3 regions of the Methylophaga thalassica genome follow, and region 1 is predicted to be linked to each of the others. Evidence: riboswitches for the same ligand, from Rfam matches in the RefSeq annotation. Region 1 holds a riboswitch; each other region holds the start of a gene.

The links. Region 1 has a riboswitch for cyclic di-GMP ahead of QQL60_RS03685 (hypothetical protein). Riboswitches for the same ligand answer to the same signal wherever they lie in the genome.
Region 2: it holds a riboswitch for cyclic di-GMP, as region 1 does, so the genes downstream of both, QQL60_RS07605 (hypothetical protein) here and QQL60_RS03685 (hypothetical protein) in region 1, are expected to answer to the same signal.
Region 3: it holds a riboswitch for cyclic di-GMP, as region 1 does, so the genes downstream of both, QQL60_RS08605 (hypothetical protein) here and QQL60_RS03685 (hypothetical protein) in region 1, are expected to answer to the same signal.

What each region holds. Positions count from the first base shown of each region.
Region 1 covers NZ_BSND01000003.1:710,572-716,525, forward strand. The annotation lists gene QQL60_RS03670 (alkaline phosphatase) at 1-286, shown strand, start outside; gene QQL60_RS03675 (hypothetical protein) at 370-1,092, shown strand; gene QQL60_RS03680 (YqaA family protein) at 1,145-1,585, opposite strand; gene QQL60_RS03685 (hypothetical protein) at 1,714-2,214, opposite strand; cyclic di-GMP riboswitch class I at 2,250-2,329, opposite strand; gene QQL60_RS03690 (molybdopterin-containing oxidoreductase family protein) at 2,554-4,677, shown strand; gene QQL60_RS03695 (cytochrome c/FTR1 family iron permease) at 4,725-5,954, opposite strand, start outside.
Region 2 covers NZ_BSND01000005.1:81,995-87,948, forward strand. The annotation lists gene QQL60_RS07590 (alpha-L-glutamate ligase-like protein) at 1-95, shown strand, start outside; gene QQL60_RS07595 (SIMPL domain-containing protein) at 149-868, shown strand; gene QQL60_RS07600 (PA0069 family radical SAM protein) at 868-1,926, shown strand; gene QQL60_RS07605 (hypothetical protein) at 2,019-2,513, opposite strand; cyclic di-GMP riboswitch class I at 2,540-2,622, opposite strand; cyclic di-GMP riboswitch class I at 3,009-3,097, shown strand; gene QQL60_RS07610 (PEP-CTERM sorting domain-containing protein) at 3,124-3,876, shown strand; gene QQL60_RS07615 (Gfo/Idh/MocA family protein) at 3,939-4,949, opposite strand; gene QQL60_RS07620 (peroxiredoxin) at 5,111-5,626, shown strand; gene rpiA (ribose-5-phosphate isomerase RpiA) at 5,692-5,954, opposite strand, start outside.
Region 3 covers NZ_BSND01000005.1:297,805-303,758, forward strand. The annotation lists gene QQL60_RS08585 (Wzz/FepE/Etk N-terminal domain-containing protein) at 1-656, opposite strand, end outside; gene QQL60_RS08590 (porin family protein) at 701-1,879, opposite strand; gene QQL60_RS08595 (polysaccharide biosynthesis/export family protein) at 1,903-2,454, opposite strand; gene QQL60_RS08600 (hypothetical protein) at 2,583-3,101, opposite strand; cyclic di-GMP riboswitch class I at 3,137-3,215, opposite strand; gene QQL60_RS08605 (hypothetical protein) at 3,400-3,888, opposite strand; cyclic di-GMP riboswitch class I at 3,926-4,012, opposite strand; gene QQL60_RS08610 (undecaprenyl-phosphate glucose phosphotransferase) at 4,242-5,651, opposite strand; gene QQL60_RS08615 (DHH family phosphoesterase) at 5,725-5,954, opposite strand, start outside.

The DNA of each region.
Region 1 (5,954 bases):
TGGTTTCCGTGACTTAGGTAATGAAACAGATGCTGATGCGAGCTATAGCGCAGGTCCTGATACTGGTCGTAAAGACTTAACAGCAGTGAATACAGAGCTGTCAGGTTATCACCAGGAAGCATTAGTTCCACTGGGTTCTGAAACACATGCAGGTGAAGATGTGGCGATTTTTGCTACTGGTCCAGGTGCCAATGCGGTGACAGGTGTGAATGAACAAAACTTGATTTATCACATTATGAACCAGGCAGCACGTTTGGAAGTTAAAGCAGAAAAAGCGATTAAGTAACATCAACGTAGAAAAAGAGAGGGGTGGACGTGAGTCCGCCCCTTTTTTTCGTTGGCACACATCAACAATTTAAGGTTATAGAGATGAAATATCGTTTATTAGTGAGTCTATTATTAGCATCCCCATTGCTGGTCCAAGCTAATGACAGCTGTTCAATTGATCCCGAGGTGTTAGGCGCTAGTTATCAAATGACCGACAGCGATTCTGATAAAAAAGCGACCATGATGTTATGGCGTCAACATCAGCGCGTCAGTAATCAATTTACTCAGTCAGGCATAACTGACATGTGGGAACACACGCATAATGGCCAACTAAGAATGGTCAGGTTTTTTGATAAAGAGCAACATGCTATTGAATATCAGCCAGGAGAAGTGAAATATGCCAATGCGGATAGTCAATGGCAGCAAGTGCATGAATTAATTACTGATAATCTGAAAAGCAATATGACCTTGGTTTCAAGCTCAGGTGAAGGTTGTGACAAAGTGGAAACCTATCAGTTAACTGAGGGTGATAGCCAACTGCAACTTGAATGGTTACCTGCATTATCACTGGTAAAAAGCTGGAAAAATGATACTGACGGTCATGTACAGACATGGCAGTTAACTCAGCTGATTAAAGATGAAAACGCTGTTAATGCCAGCTTTAAAATGCGCGATGATTATCAAACAACAGATTATGCCGATATTGGTGATAGTGAATCAGATCCGTTTATAGCGAAGATGATTAACCAGGGTTATATCGACCATGGTCCTTCCGGTTTTTATAACAGTGAAGGTGAGGATATCGGTCATCCGCATCATCATTAAGTAAAAGTGAAACCCAGTTAAAACCCTGTTTCAGTCTCTGAAACGGGGTTTTTTAATTTAGCGATAGTGCTACCTGACTGATGACGATATAGCGAATCAACTTGCCAGCTGTGACTAACACGACAAACCAGCCTAGATGTATTTTTATGAGTCCTGCCATAACAGTTAATGGATCACCAATGACGGGCAGCCAGGCAAAACACAGGGAAATAAGACCATATTTCTTAAACCGGTTTTCCGCTTTTCTGATATCGCTTTCTGATATCCGTAACCATTTGTTTATGACTGCAGAACTGGCCCAATAACCTAAAGCATAATTCAGCATTGATCCAAGCACGTTTGCCACGGTGGCTGTGCTGATGAGTAAAGTCGGTGATAATCCTTTGACTAATAGTGTGCTCAGAACGAATTCAGAGCTAAGTGGCAGTAGCGTGGCAGATAAAAAGGCTGAGATAAAAAGCCCTGGATAACCCAGGCTAACAAAATAATCCATTCAGGCGGTTACTCGATGGCGTGATGGTGGAGAAGTCAAACTGATACACTCCTTGGAAATATCGAATCATACATAAAAAAAGGGAGCCTAAGCTCCCTAATCTTGAACGACGATTTTCTAAATCTGGATTATGCAGCAATCGCTTTTCTACGAAAGCCTAAGAAACCTAATAAAGCAGGTGCTAATAAGAAAAGTGCCGCAGGAACAGGTACAGCCGAAACAGATAGGCTGTAATTTAAAGCTTTACCCGTTGCGTCATAGATATCCAACACATAAGTCAGACCTGCTGTTAATACTGCAGTGAAACTGAAATCACCTGTAATGTTGAAATTTTGAATAGCACCACCTAAAACACCAAATGCAATAGTTGCATTATCAAGATTAGACTCTGGATTAAATGACCATTCAATAACTACGGGTGTTGCGTCATTAGTAAATAAACTGAACGAAGATTCCCATGCGCCATTACCTGTAGTACCACTCGCTAATACAGTGCTGCCATTAGCAAGATCAATTTCCTGAGTAGCATTATTGGTGAAAGCTGGGTCACCTTTTGTTAAGTTAAGTGTTGCTGCGTTGGCGGCAACAGAGAAAAATAGTGCTATGACAAATAGCATCGCTTTTTTCATGATAATTTTCCTTCTGCATAAGTTGAAAAAACAAGCAATGCAACCCAGCCATCTTCAAATTTGAAGATCTGTGGCTTTCCGACCCCGCCTCACGACGAGTTTGGCTTTGATTAAATGGATGAAAGTGATAAACCACCCAACTGGTAAAGTGGTGAATTATTCATCTGCCGCTTAGTGTATAGAGGCTCTATTACAAGAAAATGTCAGAGTGAGTAATTGATTTAAATAAAATTTTTATCAAGTCAGTTGAATAACTTAACGGGCATATTTCCCGTTTTAAACTGGTGTATAGTCTGAAAATAATAATAAAAAAATATATATCAGAGAGGAGAGAGCAATATGGCAAGCGTACTAAAAACGACGCATCATGGTGGCTGTCCACATGATTGTCCGGATACCTGTTCGATGGTCTATGAGGTGGAAAACGGTCAATTAACTTCAGTCAAAGGCAATAAAGAACATCCGATGACGCGTGGCGGCTTATGCGTCAAACTCAAAGACTATGAAAAGCGTCACTATCATCCGGATCGTCTGTTGTATCCGATGCGACGTAGCGGTCCCAAAGGCAGTGGTCAGTTTGAGCGTATTAGCTGGGATGAGGCACTGGATGAAATTACCACGCGCTGGAAAGCAATTATTGATGAGTATGGACCTCATGCCATTATTCCCTATAGTTATTTGGGTAATCAGGGCTTAGTTCATGGCCTGAATGGTGGCGATGCCTTTTTTAACAAAATGGGGGCAACTGTTTGCGAACGTACTTTTTGTGGAGAAGGTTCCTGCACGGCCTGGTTACTGACTGTAGGGCCGACTGCAGGTGTCGATCCCGAGAGTTTTATTCATTCTAAATACATCGTTATCTGGGGCTGTAACTCTGTCAGCACCAATGTTCATCACTGGCATATCGTGAAAGATGCACAGAAAAATGGTGCCAAGGTGGTGGTGATTGATCCGTATAAATCCAAAACCGCTAAAGAGGCTGACTGGCATATCGCGCCAAAACCCGGTACCGATGGTGCACTAGCCATGGCGATGATGCATGTCATCATTAAAGAAGGTTTACAGGACCAGGACTATATTGACAACTACACCGTTGGTTTTGATGCCTTGGCAGAAAGAGCCAAGACCAGAACACCTGAATGGGCTGCGACTATCACGGGGATTTCCGCGGATGATATCCGTCAATTTGCCCGTGAGTTTGCCACGACTCAACCTGCTGCAATTCGCCTTGGGGTAGCGGTTGAACGCAACTATGGTGGTGGTCAGGCCATCCGTGCGATTACTTGTTTGCCAGCATTAACCGGCGCATGGCGGCATGTCGGCGGCGGTGCTTTGCAGTTCCCGGTATGGGAGCACCCCTATAAATTTGATGTGATTTGTCGTCCCGATCTTATTCCTGAAGGCACGCCAGTGGTCAATGCAATTCAGATAGGACGTGCTTTGACTGGGGAACTGAAACTCGATACGCCCATAAAATCGATGATGTGCTGGAATGCTAATCCTGTCACTCAGGCGGCTGAAACTAATAAAATTGTCGAAGGCTTAATGCGGGAAGACCTTTTCCTGGTGGCGGCAGAGCATTTCTTATCTGATACCGCCTCTTTCGCTGATATTGTCTTGCCAGCTTCGATGGGAGCGGAGATGGAAGATATGGTGCTGTCATGGGGACATCTATATCTTACCTATAACGAAAAATGTGTGGATTCGCCGGGTGAAGCTATTCCCAATAATGAGATATTCAGACGTCTGGCAGCCAGAATGGGCTACCAAGAAGAGAACTTTAGCTGGTCAGATAGCGAATGTCTGGAAAACTATGTTGATTGGGACTCGCCAGCCTGCGAAGGCATCGATTTGGCTTATTTGCGTGAACATGGTTTTGCCAAATTAAAGGTCGGCACAAAAGATGATCGTGCCCCACATCGTGAGGGTAATTTTCCCACACCCAGTGGTAAGTGTGAGCTGGAAATTAAAGGTGCCACCAATTTTGTCGCCGGACCTTTCCGACAAATGTATGACGGCTTTCAGCCTGGTGAGGCCTTAGACAGTCTGCCTGATTATGTGTCATCACGGGAAATACCCGAGGCAAACCCTCAGTTAGCAGAAAAATATCCACTCAATATTATTTCGCCGAAAAGTCATGGTTTCCTTAATTCTTGTTATGCCAATATGGAGAATAAGATTAAAGGTCAGGGTGAACAGTTTGTGATGATAAGTCCTATTGATGCGGATTTGAGAAATATTCAGAGTGGTGATGTGGTTTCTGTATTCAACGATAGAGGGATGTTTAAGGCTTTAGCTCAAATTACAGATGATGTCAGTCCCGGTATTGTGGTGGCAACACTCGGATATTGGCGACAATTAAATAACGGCACAGTGAATTGTGTCAGCTCGGCTGAGTTTGTGGATATGGGCCATGCACCTACGTTTACAGATAATTTGGTTCAGGTTGCTTTGTCAGCCTGAACATTTCGAAAAAAAGCCCGCGAAAGCGGGCTTTTTTATGTTGAATTTTAGGCTGTTTCTCTGTTGCCGAAAGGCCTGATGCCTATCAAAATCAATACTGACAGAATCAGAATAGCCAATTGCGCTGCTAATCCTTCCCATGTGGAATAAACGCCAATCCAGGATAAGGTAAAGTCAATTGGGAAAGACGATATGCTGATTAAATCAGCTTCTTGCAATGCCGCGACAGCTTTACCAATCAGAACAAAGGACAGTGCCAGCATCAGGTATGTGCTGAAAGTGAAGAATTTTCTGATAGGTAAACGTAAAGAGTATTTAATAATGACCCAGAACAATGCGGCCAATATCACTGTGGCTGTTATGAAACCGGTAGCGATAGACATTGACTGAGAGGCTGCTGATTGCGTCATTAAGGCCTGATAAAACAGTACTGTCTCAAACACTTCACGATAGACAGCAATGAAGGACAGTCCAGCTAATCCCCACAATGTACCTGTGCTTAAGTGGCGGTGAATATGCTGATTGATGTATGCCTGCCATGCTGCGGCGTTGGTTTTACTATGCATCCAGAAACCGACATAGAATAGAATGACTGCGGCCATCAGTGCACCGACACCTTCCATAATTTCACGGCTGGCACCACTGATACTGATCAGGTTTTGAGCTGCCCACCAGGTAGCTACACCAGCAAACAGGGCAAAAATCCAGCCAGCATGAACATATTTCACTGCATCACGACGCTCTGTTTTCACTAATACTGTGACCAGCGCCAGCACAACCAGCATGGCTTCCAAGCCTTCACGTAACAGAATAACCAAGCTGGCAGTGAAAAGCGTTGAGTCGGAAAGGGTATCAGCAGAGAGCATTTCTTGTGCCTGGCTCAACTGTTGATTAGTTTGTTCAAGTAAAGAGGTCAGTTCGTCTTGTTTCTCAGACTGGCTTGTTAACTGCCTGAACGCCATCATGGATTTTTCAATATCTTTTCTTAATTTTGGATCGTATGCATCCAGCGCGTTTTCAGCGAGTTCAAACCCATCAAGATAGGCACTAACAGCTAAGCCTTGAGCGGTTTTATATTCGCCTGCCATATAGCTTTTATGAGAAGCATTAAGCTGCTGTTTAGCCATGGCGAGAGGGTCGTTAGAAGCGAAAAGTGGCTGAGGGTTTGAGCGAAGTTCTGCGACGGTTTGGTTATCCAATGTAGGATATTTGTTTAATAAGGTATTCGGGCTGTTACTGACAAAGTCTTGAATGCTCATACCTGCAGGAACAGTGGC
Region 2 (5,954 bases), on a different contig from region 1:
GGCTGAAAAAAGTTGAAGCATTGACCAATACAAAGAAAATGACTATTGAACAGCGAATCGCATTTTCAAAAGAGCATTTTTCTCGTCGATCATAAGCGACTTTTGATTTACACTGCTGGTAAACATTTCCTTTTTTGAGGGGCTTCTTATGTCATCGGTAAATAAAACCAGCAGTCTGATTCTTGGAATTGCTTTAGTTCTTGGTTTGAGCAGTTTAGGCTGGTTTCTCTCAAATGCCGCCATCAAATACAAAGAATATGAGCGAACCGTGACAGTGAAAGGCCTGGCTGAAAGAGAGTTCACTGCAGATGTGGTGATATGGCCTATCCAATTCACGCTCGCAAGTAATAATTTGCAAGTCTTATACAATGATGTTGATGCCAATACCAATACCATCATCTCCTTCCTGACTAAACTTGGAATCAAACGTGCTGATGTCACTATCAGTGCACCTGCCATTACAGATAAATCTGCCCAGCAATATGGGGGTAATGAGCGTGCTGAATTTCGTTATACGGCGGTTCAAACCGTCACGGTTTATTCGGATGCCATTGATACCGTCCGACAAGTGATGGGGCAACTTTCTGAACTGGGTAAGCAAGGTATCGTTTTAACAGGCAACAACTACGCCGCACAGCCCGAGTATCTGTTTACTCGTCTTAATGAAGTCAAACCGCAAATGATTGAAGAAGCAACCAGAAAAGCACGTGAAGTTGCTGAAAAATTTGCGCAGGATTCAGATAGTACCCTTGGCAAGATCCGTAAAGCCAGCCAAGGCCAGTTCAGCATTAGTGCTCGCGATAATAATAATCCACAGATCAAAAACGTTCGTGTTGTGTCAACGATAGAGTATTACTTGTCTGACTAATGTCAGAAAACGCAAAAATACAAAAAGGCCGGGGAACGCTTAATAATATCGATGGCCGTTTCAATGAGTTTCAACGCACTGAAATTGATGATGGCTGGTTTCATGATGAACCAGCCAACAACTTAACAGAAGTGAGTGTAGAATCCCCTCGTAGTATTATTAGTAGAAACCAATCACCTGACCTTCCCTTTCAGCAATCAATTAATCCATATCGTGGCTGCGAGCATGGCTGTATCTACTGCTACGCCCGTCCTTCACATGCTTATCTGGGACTGTCTCCAGGGATCGATTTTGAAACCAAGTTAACCATCAAACCCAATGCCGCAAAATTACTACGAGATGAGTTGATGGCAACAAACTATCGCTGTTCAACATTATCATTAGGCGCCAACACCGATCCCTATCAACCCATCGAACGCCACTACAACCTTACTCGGGAAGTACTTGAGGTGATGATTGAGTTCAGTCATCCAGTTAATATTGTGACTAAATCTTCATTGATAGAACGTGATATTGATTTACTCAAACAGCTCGCTGAGAAGCAATTGGTAAATGTTCATCTATCCATTACAACACTGGATAAAACACTTGCCAGGAAACTCGAACCTCGCGCCAGCAGCCCACAACGTCGACTGCAAACAATAGAGACATTGAAGGCAAATGGAATACCTGTATCTGTTCTTATTGCTCCAGTCATTCCTGTTCTGACGGATACAGAACTAGAAAATATTATTGATGCTTCGGCACAAGCAGGGGCTGAAAATATAGACTATATTTTCGTTAGATTACCAAGAGAGGTCAGCCCCCTCTTTAATGATTGGCTACATACTCATTATCCTGACAAGGCAGAGCATGTCATGAATCGTATTAAAGACTCCAGAAATGGCAAAACAAATGATCCCAGGTTTGGTTACAGACTTGAAGGTCAGGGGCTCTATGCAGAAATGATCAAAAAACGATTCGAAGTTGCGGTCAAGAAATACTCATTAAACAAGTCTCCAGCGGTTCTGAGAACCGACTTATTTCATAAACCAACAAAGCAAATGAGCTTGTTTTAAAAAGAAAATATTTATTAGCCATAAAAAAGGGGAACCGAAGTTCCCCTTTCAATCTAACTAACAATTGTTAACTTGATTTTTTACTTCAAGTTTTATGCAGCTACTGCTGTTTTTCTACGCAGACCCAAGAAACCTAATAGGGCTGGTGCGAATAAAAACAACGCAGCAGGTACTGGCACAGCTGACACAGAAACATCATATTTAAATACATTTCTAGTTGCATCCTTGATGTCAACCCATGCTGTGTACCCTTGGTAAATCATTGCTGTAAAACTAAAGTCACCGGTAATGTTAAACAGCTTTTCTTCAACACCGTTATAAAATCGTAATGTCGCACCTGCTAATGAACTAGTAGGATTAAACGACCACTCAATTTTAACAGCCGTATCTGAGTCTGTACTAACATCAAAGTATGAGAACCATGTACCAGGTCCTTCACTTACAGTGCCACCACCTAAAACTACACTACCGTTTGATACATCAACATCCTGGTCAAAAGAAGAACCAGCACCAGACATAGATAACGTAGCGGCATTAACACCGACCGAAAACAAAAGAGCTACAACAAATAGCATCGCTTTTTTCATAATAAATTCCTATTTAATATATGAAGCAATGCAACCCAGCCATCTCCAATCAAACCAGAGACCCGTGGCTTTCCGACCCCGCCTCACGACGAGTTTGGCTTTATAAAAAAATTACATTATTAAGACATTTAATAATGCGTTTGTCTGAACCATTCAGACGACTTGATATTACAAATCAAGAGACATGCTAACCACATCAAGTAGTCAAATTTGAGATATCACTCACAGCATTAATGTGATCACGTGATAGGTATCACAATAAATATGTGAACTGGTTATGAATTATCTTATGTAAGAATGAAACATAGCGTGATTCTCAACCCGATCTAGATATATAAAACTCAATAAAAAAACAAACAATTCCCCCACTAAGTCTTTTTTGCACCTTTGGAATATTACTTTTGTTAATATTTGTAAAAATTATTGACATTCGCTATTCCTTAAAAATCTTCTTAGGACTATGATTATGTGTGCTGATTTTATCATCAGCCACGTAATTATCGGAGCCAACCTTGGTGCGAGCCAAGTACGGAAAGCTACAGATCTCGGCTGATGTACTTAGTTGAGATGGCTGAGTTGCATTTTCACTTAATTATTAAAGGAAAATGTCATGCGTAGATATGCGAAAACAATCATTCTGACAACCCTAGCTTTATGTTCAATCTCAACACAGTTACTGGCAGCCCCCCAACCTGTCGACTTATCATCCTGGCAAGCCAATGGAAATGGAAACTGGGTATTACAGACGGGCAATAATGCGGTAAAGCAAACGCTTAATAACGCCCCTACTGTATTCCACAATAATAAAAATAGCCAAGGTACAGCATTATCAGGACAAATTACTGTTCAAACAACTTCTGACGATGATTTTATTGGATTTGTATTAGGCTATAACAATAACGATCTAACAAATTCATCGGCTGATTATCTGCTTATAGACTGGAAACAAGCTGATCAGTCTTATTTTGGTACAGCAAAAAAAGGCCTTGCAATATCCAGTGTAAGTGGACAGTTAGGAGATAACTCAGGGGCTTGGGCTCACAATCCAACGAATAATGTCACCGAGTTAGCCCGTGCAACCAATCTAGGTAATACAGGTTGGTTAGATAACACCACATACGACTTTGACATTATATTTACATCCTCTTTAGTCGAAGTGTTCGTAAACGGTATTAAAGAATTAAGCATTGCAGGCACGTTCAGTAATGGTTCTTTTGGTTTTTACAACTACAGTCAACAAAGTGTTTTATACGCGGGGATTGAAGAAGTTAATGTTCCATCAGAAGTACCGGTTCCAGCTGCAGCATTTATGTTTGCACCAGCTCTCTTAGGTTTTATGGGCCTTCGCCGCAGAGTAAAATAAACTTGAACAATAAAAAAGCCGTGGTGTTCTCCCACGGCTTTTTTATTAATAACGGTCAAACGCTAACCAGATAAGTGAATTTTTTTCCCTTCCCTCACCGAAGCAAGCGCGGCACAAATCGCAGCACAATTATTTCTGGCATCAGCTAATGTCAGTTTGGGGGCTTTCCCCTCTAAGATGCAATCAGAGAAATACTCTATTTCCAGATTAAAGTGATTGGCTTTTGGAATTGATACGGTTTGTTCTTCATTCTCATTCCACCAGCTTATGGTTGCTTCTTCCGTTTCAGGTTGCCAAACCGTGTGGCATTTAATGCCACCTTTGGTACCAATAATCTCATATTCGCTACGTCTGGCATGTTCAAAGCTCATTTCAAAGTGAGCAAACTTACCATCCGCAAAATCAAACACGCCACTTAAGCTGACATCAGCACCACTGTCATTAAGCTTAGCCATTGCCATAGCAGCGACAGGCTCATTATCAAACCACAATCTTGCCGTATGAATGGCGTAAGGACCAATATCCCACATAGCGCCGCCACCATCATTGATGTCACGGTCAATACGATACATTCGCGCCGGTTTCATAGGGAATGCAAACGCCGTTTTTACCGTACGCACGTCACCGACCTTGCCGTCATTAATTAACTGTCTTACATGCTCATGCTGAGGATGGAAGATATACATAAAGCCTTCCATGACTGTTACATTATTTGCTTTTGCAGCGGCTTCAATGGCGTCAATATCGGCTACTGTCAGCGCCATAGGTTTTTCGATCAGTACATGTTTACCATGATTGATGGCTTTGAGTGCCCACTCGGCATGTTCTTCATTCGACATCGGTAGATAGATGGCATCAATATTTGGATGAGAAAGTAATGCTTCCGGATCATCCAGCGTTTCTACCGCCGTTTGTTGTGGTGCCAGTTTTTGCAAAACTTCTGCCGCCGCCCCAGGACGACGACTGGCAATAGCTATCAGCTCCGCATTAGCTGCTTCAACAATAGCGGGCAGTAGTTTTTCGTTAACACGAGCAGCACCTAAAATTCCCCAGCGTAATTGTTTTTCAGCCATGTGTTTATATCCCTTTAATTCAATTTAGTGTTTACCATGATATCGACTCAACAGCACAATTCCAAACTCATAAAACCGCATGTTTCATAGTGTTTTTATCTGTTAGCGATTGCCTTATGCTAGACACCCTGTAAATAAAAATAACGGATTAAGGAGCAATTATGACAATCGAAGTTGGACAGAAAATTCCCGCAGCGACACTTTCTGAGTGTGTTGATTTTTCAGCGAGCAGTGGCTGCCCTGTCAACCCTCAACCACAGAATGTTCAATCATTGACTGAAGGAAAAACCATTGTTCTTTTCGGTGTTCCGGGTGCATTCACCCCGCTCTGCTCTGAAGAACACTTACCTGGCTTTATCCGATTAGCAGATGAGATCAAAGCGGCTGGCGCCGATGAAATCTGGTGCATGGCTGTTAACGATGCTTTTGTCATGGGCGCCTGGGGCCGACAAGTAAATAATGAAGGCAAGGTCAGAATGATGGCTGATGGTAGTGCCGAGCTGACCAAAGCCATGGGCTTAGATAGAGACTTAACTGCCGGAGGAATGGGTGTACGTTGTTATCGCTTTGCCTGCATCCTGAAAGATGGTGTGGTGACTTATATCGGCGTTGAAGGCTCAGGCGAGTTTGGTAAATCTAAAGCAGAAACCATTTTGGATGAACTAAAAAAATCCTAAGCAACATCACAAATGTTTGAGTTGGGGGAGTTTCACTCCCCTTTCTCATTCACTGATGGCTAACGTTATCGCCAGTGTTCTTCCACCTCAGATTCACCGCCAATAAAAATGGCTGATGCGGTGTCACTGAAAATCCCATGCTCGACTATGCCGGGAATGGTATCCAGAATCATGGTTAGCTCTAAGCTATCCATTTGTTTAAATTGCATATCAAGCACCAGACTACCACTTGCTGTAACAGCAACATTATCCCCCGAGGCATTTAGTCGAAGCTGGCCTTGACCACCTTGTTGTTTAAGCTGGGTCAAAACCAAACGCCATGCCTGAG
Region 3 (5,954 bases), on a different contig from region 1:
TATTGAAGTAATTCAGGTAAACTTTGGCTGTATCTATCTTTGAACTCAGCTATCTGTTTTTCAAGTTCACGGACTCGTGCCTGAAACTTATCACCTTCTTCTTTTAAAAAGTCCTTTGTTTCTGCTGCTCGATCAGTGCGCGCCTTTACATTTTCATTGAGAAACTCTGTAACAAGCTCGTTTGCTACTTGTTGTGCTTTTTGAGGAGATTTATCCATAAAAGAAACAGTGAAAGCAATACTCGCCCTCTTCGCTCGACCACTGACAGGGTCGGTAACATTAGCTTGAACTAAATCCACGCTAACATTAGATTTGAAAAGTGCAACTAAAGCTGATGTCGCCGTCGCTTTTTGTCTTTCCTCTCGATAAAGATTATATTTCCTAATCATCTCCATGACTCTTGATGTCGTCATGAGTCGCTGCTTAATAACTTCGATACGTTGATCAGCATAACTCGTCACTGTTGAACGAACTAGATCATTTGGAATTTCCTGAGACTCAATAAGAATCGTGCCTTCTGACTTATAGGTCGCTGGCAGGGAATAAACTACTAAGACTGTTGCAATAGCTAGCAATACGGCAGGGATAATTATCCAGTACTTTCTTCGCCATAGGATATTAAGGTAATCTCCTAAGCCTTTTACTTCTTCTTCCATTGATTATTTGCTCTTAGCTGATGTAATTAGTTTTAAGTTGATAATTAGCGAGAATAATGGATTCCATCCCAGTTATAGTCAACATTAAATGTGACAGCGTTACTGTTAACATTTCTCCCCTCAGACTCATCAATACTCCGATAACGATAGCCAAAAACAAATGACCATTGTTCATATAACTTCCACCTTAAACTAGGTGAGAAATCAATATATTTAGTAGTGTTGCTATTAAGGTCGTCAGCACTTGTGTACTCACGATAACTTGTTGATAAGTTGGCTTTGAGCTTTTCAGTCAAATCTCTACTATATGTGAATGTATATGCATCCTGCTCATTCACATCACCTTCACTTGATGGAAGTAAAGAACGACTTGCAGATAGAGTTATAGAATCCAACTGACCTTTTTTTGTAGCACTGATTGAGTAATTTAGTCCACTACTATTACTAGTTGTGGAGATGCCAGTAGAAGAGTTATTTTGACTATCTAGATAACGTGCCCCAATAAGTCCGTTAAGTGTCCATAGCTCGTCTAGTTGATATGTTGAAGTGAATCCAGCCGTATATGAGTCGTACTCATTATCTAAAGTATCTGATTCAGCCTGATAATTAACATAGCCAAGAGAAACCCCTCCACTTAATCGTTCAGAATACTGGTGTTGCCAAGCTAAATTTAGACTCTTTGTCTCGTTATCAGTCAAATTTGTATTACCTGTAGACAATCCACTACTTGATGCTGACTGTGTTCTCTTTTGATATGAAATACTGGTATTGACTGTATCCAATTCAGTCAATCTATAGCTATAGCTTGGAGACAATGATTTAGTGGTGGTTGTCGATGTATTACTGAAATCAGCTGTATCGTCCTCAGCAATTGAGCGAGACTCCCTTTCAGCATAATTGAGATTGAGTCCATATGAACTTCGCTCGGTTGAGTAAGATGTCGAAAAACCGAAGAATGGGTTTTCTTTATCTAATTCACTTAACTTATCATATCGACTGACTCGATACCCCATATTAATCTGTGACTTAGAGTTTTCTAACGTTCTTGAAAGAGATAATGTCGGGGTAATATTTAAACTGAAATCACCCTTTTTATTTTCCCTGAGTAATTCGTTATCGTCGTATTTAAATCCAGGGTCAGCATTAAAGTCAATCCCCCATTCCGCAGCATATCCTTGCCCGACTACCGATAATAATATTGCTAGAGATAAAGTTCTTTTCATTAAATATCTGCCACAACCACAAGCTAAGGAACAATCATCACATCACCACTCTCTAGAGTGATGTTTGTCTTCAATTCTTTACCTTTTTTTATCTCAGCGTATTTTACGGGCAGAACTTGTTGCTTAGTTCCATCTCTACGAAGCACAATAATATTGTTCTCTTCTGCGTAAGGCGATAATCCACCCGCTAAACTCAGAGCTTGCATGGCATCTAAAGGTTGATTCATCACAAATGAACCTGGGTTAAGTACTTTTCCTAAAATATGGACCCTATTGCCTTCAACATTAGTGACAGAAACTGTAACAACCGGATCAGCCAAGTATTCGTTGAGTTTTTTAGTTAATTCTTCTTCTACCTCTGCCACCGTTTTATCTTTAGCGACAACTTCCCCTGCTAGTGGAAAGGTAATAACACCATCAGGTAAAACCGTTACTTGTTTTTGCAAAGATTCTTCATTCCATACAGAAATGTCTAAAACGTCTCCTGAATTTAACAAATAACGTTCGGCAGCAAATACGGATGAAGAAAACAGTGAAACGAAGACAATACAGAATAAAATGAAGCGTTTTGGCATGAGGAAAATCCTTATCTATAAATGACATTCAATTTTGATATTAACACTCTATTTTTCAAAAAAAAAGGGAGCTTTTGCTCCCTTTCAATTTGTGACAGTTAAGTTACTGTTAACTTAAATCTTAATTCTTATGCAGCAACTGCTGATTTTCTTCTAAGCCCCAAGAAACCTAATAAGGCAGGAGCAAACAAGAATAATGCTGCTGGTACTGGTACAGCAGATACTGACACATCGTATTTTAAGATGTTAGAGGCTGCATCAATAATATCTAAACCGTAGAAAACGTTCGCAGCTAAAAATGCAGTGAAACTAAAATCACCAGTGATAACAAAGGTTTGTGCACCTGGTAAGTAACTACCGTTAGGGCCGGTGATTTCTCCGAATTTTACTGTTGCGCCTGTTAAAGCTGTGAATGGATTGAAAGACCATTCAATTTTCACGTTGGTAGCTGTATCAGAGGTAAGATCAAATTGTGAATACCAGTTACCAACCTCACCTACAGTACCACCAGCGAGTACAGTACTGTTGTTATTTACATCAACAGATTGTGTTGCGCCACTTGATCCGATACCAGTAAGAGTTAATGTGGCGGCATTGACACCAACCGAAAACATGAGAGCTACTAAAAATAGCATCGCCTTTTTCATAATAAACTTCCTTATGCATAAGTTGAAAAAACAAGCAATGCAACCCAGCCATCTTTAAATTAAAGATCTGTGGCTTTCCGACCCCGCCTCACGACGAGTTTGGCTTTTGTTAAATTACCATATCCATAAGATATGATAATCACCTATCTGACTTTGTCAGATGAGTGAATGATATGGAGCATTGTCCACCCGTGTCTATTGTACCTTGGTACAATTTTGCTATTGGAATTTAAAATCAATTCGCTAATGAATATAAAAAAGGGAGCCTAAGCTCCCTTTTTTATCAAAAACATTGTTTTTATGCTGCAACAGCTGTTTTTCTACGCAGACCCAAAAAGCCTAATAAAGCAGGGGCAAACAAGAATAATGCGGCTGGAACAGGTACTGCAGATACTGAAACGTCATATTTAACTACGCCTGATGTCGCATCAATGATACTCAGGATGTAGCTAGTACCTGCTGTCAACATAGCTGTGAAGCTGAAGTCTTCAGTAATTGCATATGACACAGTGTCACCCAATGTAGCAAAAACTAATGTTGCACCTTTAATTGCAGGGTTAAATGACCATGCGATTACAACAGGTGTATCTGTGTCAGTAGTTAATGAGAACGCTGAACTCCAAGTACTTTTCTTAGAGACAGTACCACCAGCTAAAACAACTGAGCTGCCAGATAAATCAACACTTTGACTTGCGTTAGTTGAACCAGCTTCAGTCAGAGATAACGTCGCGGCGTTAACACTTACTGAAAACAATAAAGCTACGATAAATAGCATCGCTTTTTTCATAATAATTTCCTTATGCATAAGAATTCGAAAAAACAAGCAATGCAACCCAGCCATCTTTAAAATATAGCATTAAAGATCTGTGGCTTTCCGACCCCGCCTCACGACGAGTTTGGCTTTAATTACACAACATCAAACACGTCGACATTGTGTAAGACCAGATATGATCTTGCTACAAAGCCATCACCGTTGATGTCTATTGTTCTGATTGCTATTAAGATACTTATGATAACTAGTATTATCTAGTGTATATGCTTTACACCGATACCTTAACAGTATGTATATAATACTGTGTCTCAAGGTAAGTAACAAGTATATTTAGTAAGTAACATTACTAATTAAAACTAAACGGGCAATTAATAGGCATTTTTACCGACAAACCCTTTGAACAGCGTTAAAAAAATAATCTCAAGATCTAGTAATAGCGACCAGTTCTGAATATATTTGAGATCATAATGCACACGTCCCTGCATTTTATCCAATGTATCTGTTTCACCTCTAAAACCATTTATTTGTGCTAGTCCGGTAATGCCCGGCTTAACTTTATGCCTCAGCATATATCCCTGAATCTGTGCGCGATATTGCTCATTATGCGCTACAGCGTGTGGCCGTGGTCCAACGATGGACATCGACCCACCCAGAGAGTTAAAAAATTGTGGAAGCTCGTCAAGTGAGGTTCTACGCAGGAAACCACCAAAAGGCGTAATTCGGCTGTCATTCTTCTGAGCTTGCGTGACTTTTTCACCATCTTCCGTGACAGTCATTGTACGGAATTTCCATACTTTAATTTTTTCACCATCCACACCATAACGGGTCTGTTTGAAAAATACAGGTCCTTTAGATGTGAACTTCACCCCAGCTGCAATAATCAACATGGGTATAGCGATAATCATCAGAATAATGGAGCTGAGGATAATATCCTCTAATCGTTTCAATATACTATCGATACCAGCAAAGGGCGTTTCATAAACTGAAATAGCCGTAATGCCCTGATAATCCACCCAACGTGAATTAAGAAGATTGAACGTGAACAAGTCTGGTACTAAGTATACTGAGGCGGTGCTGTCTGCCAATAGCTCGGTTATATGCCGTATTCTATGCTCTGCTGACATAGCAAGAGTGATATACACCGTATCCACTTTACCTGCTTTACAGTCCTCAATCAGCTGATTGAAATCACCCACGTTTTTGTTGGTGACGACTAAGTTAGGTTCCGTTTCGACACGTTTTTGTGAGCGGTCATCGTAATAACCTACCAGCCTGAATCCTGACCAGTCCATTTCATTAAATGCACGCTCCAGACGTTTTCCCAAAGTTGTTTCACCAACGATAGCAACGTTTCTGGTGTTGACTCCGCGAGCCCGGAGAATTGCCAACGATGTTCTCACAATGGCATGCCAGGAAATTAATTCAATTGGCGTCAATAAAAACCATAAAAAAACAAAGCTATCCAGATAACTACCAGAGTGAATGAAAAAGATATCAATCATTACCAGAATGAAAACACTGGTAAACCATGAAAACATAACTGCCGAAACTTCTTCTCTCAATGCAGTGCCTCGCCATGAACGATAAGCATCTTGAGATTCGGCAAAAAAGTTAAACAATAGAATAGCGAATAAGAGACTCCATATATAAAGGACATCCCATCCCGCCTTAAAAATATCAAATAAGGCTAAAAAGGTAAGCAGGATAATGCCACTATCAATCAGGCGTGATATCGCATTAATTTTTGCATCATACTGTCTTATCCTGCCTTGAGCCATTTGTTCCTTTTTACCTTATTAGTATTTATTGATATTAAGTAACATCTATACCTTAAGTATAAATGATGCGGGATTAATTCGCTTCGCTCTTATAATAGCTTTCAAGAACAGAGATTAATTTAGGCAACTCATCTTCTTTCAAGCAGTTAATACCTGCAGCAGCTTTTCTACCTCCCCCAGTGTCAAATTGACCTGCAATATAATCAGCTCCTTCTTGACGTATTTTGGGTGCTCTTATGCTTACCACATAAGCAGATGAATCAGGTATTTCAGTGAGAATTAAATGTGCTCGCGAGGGATACT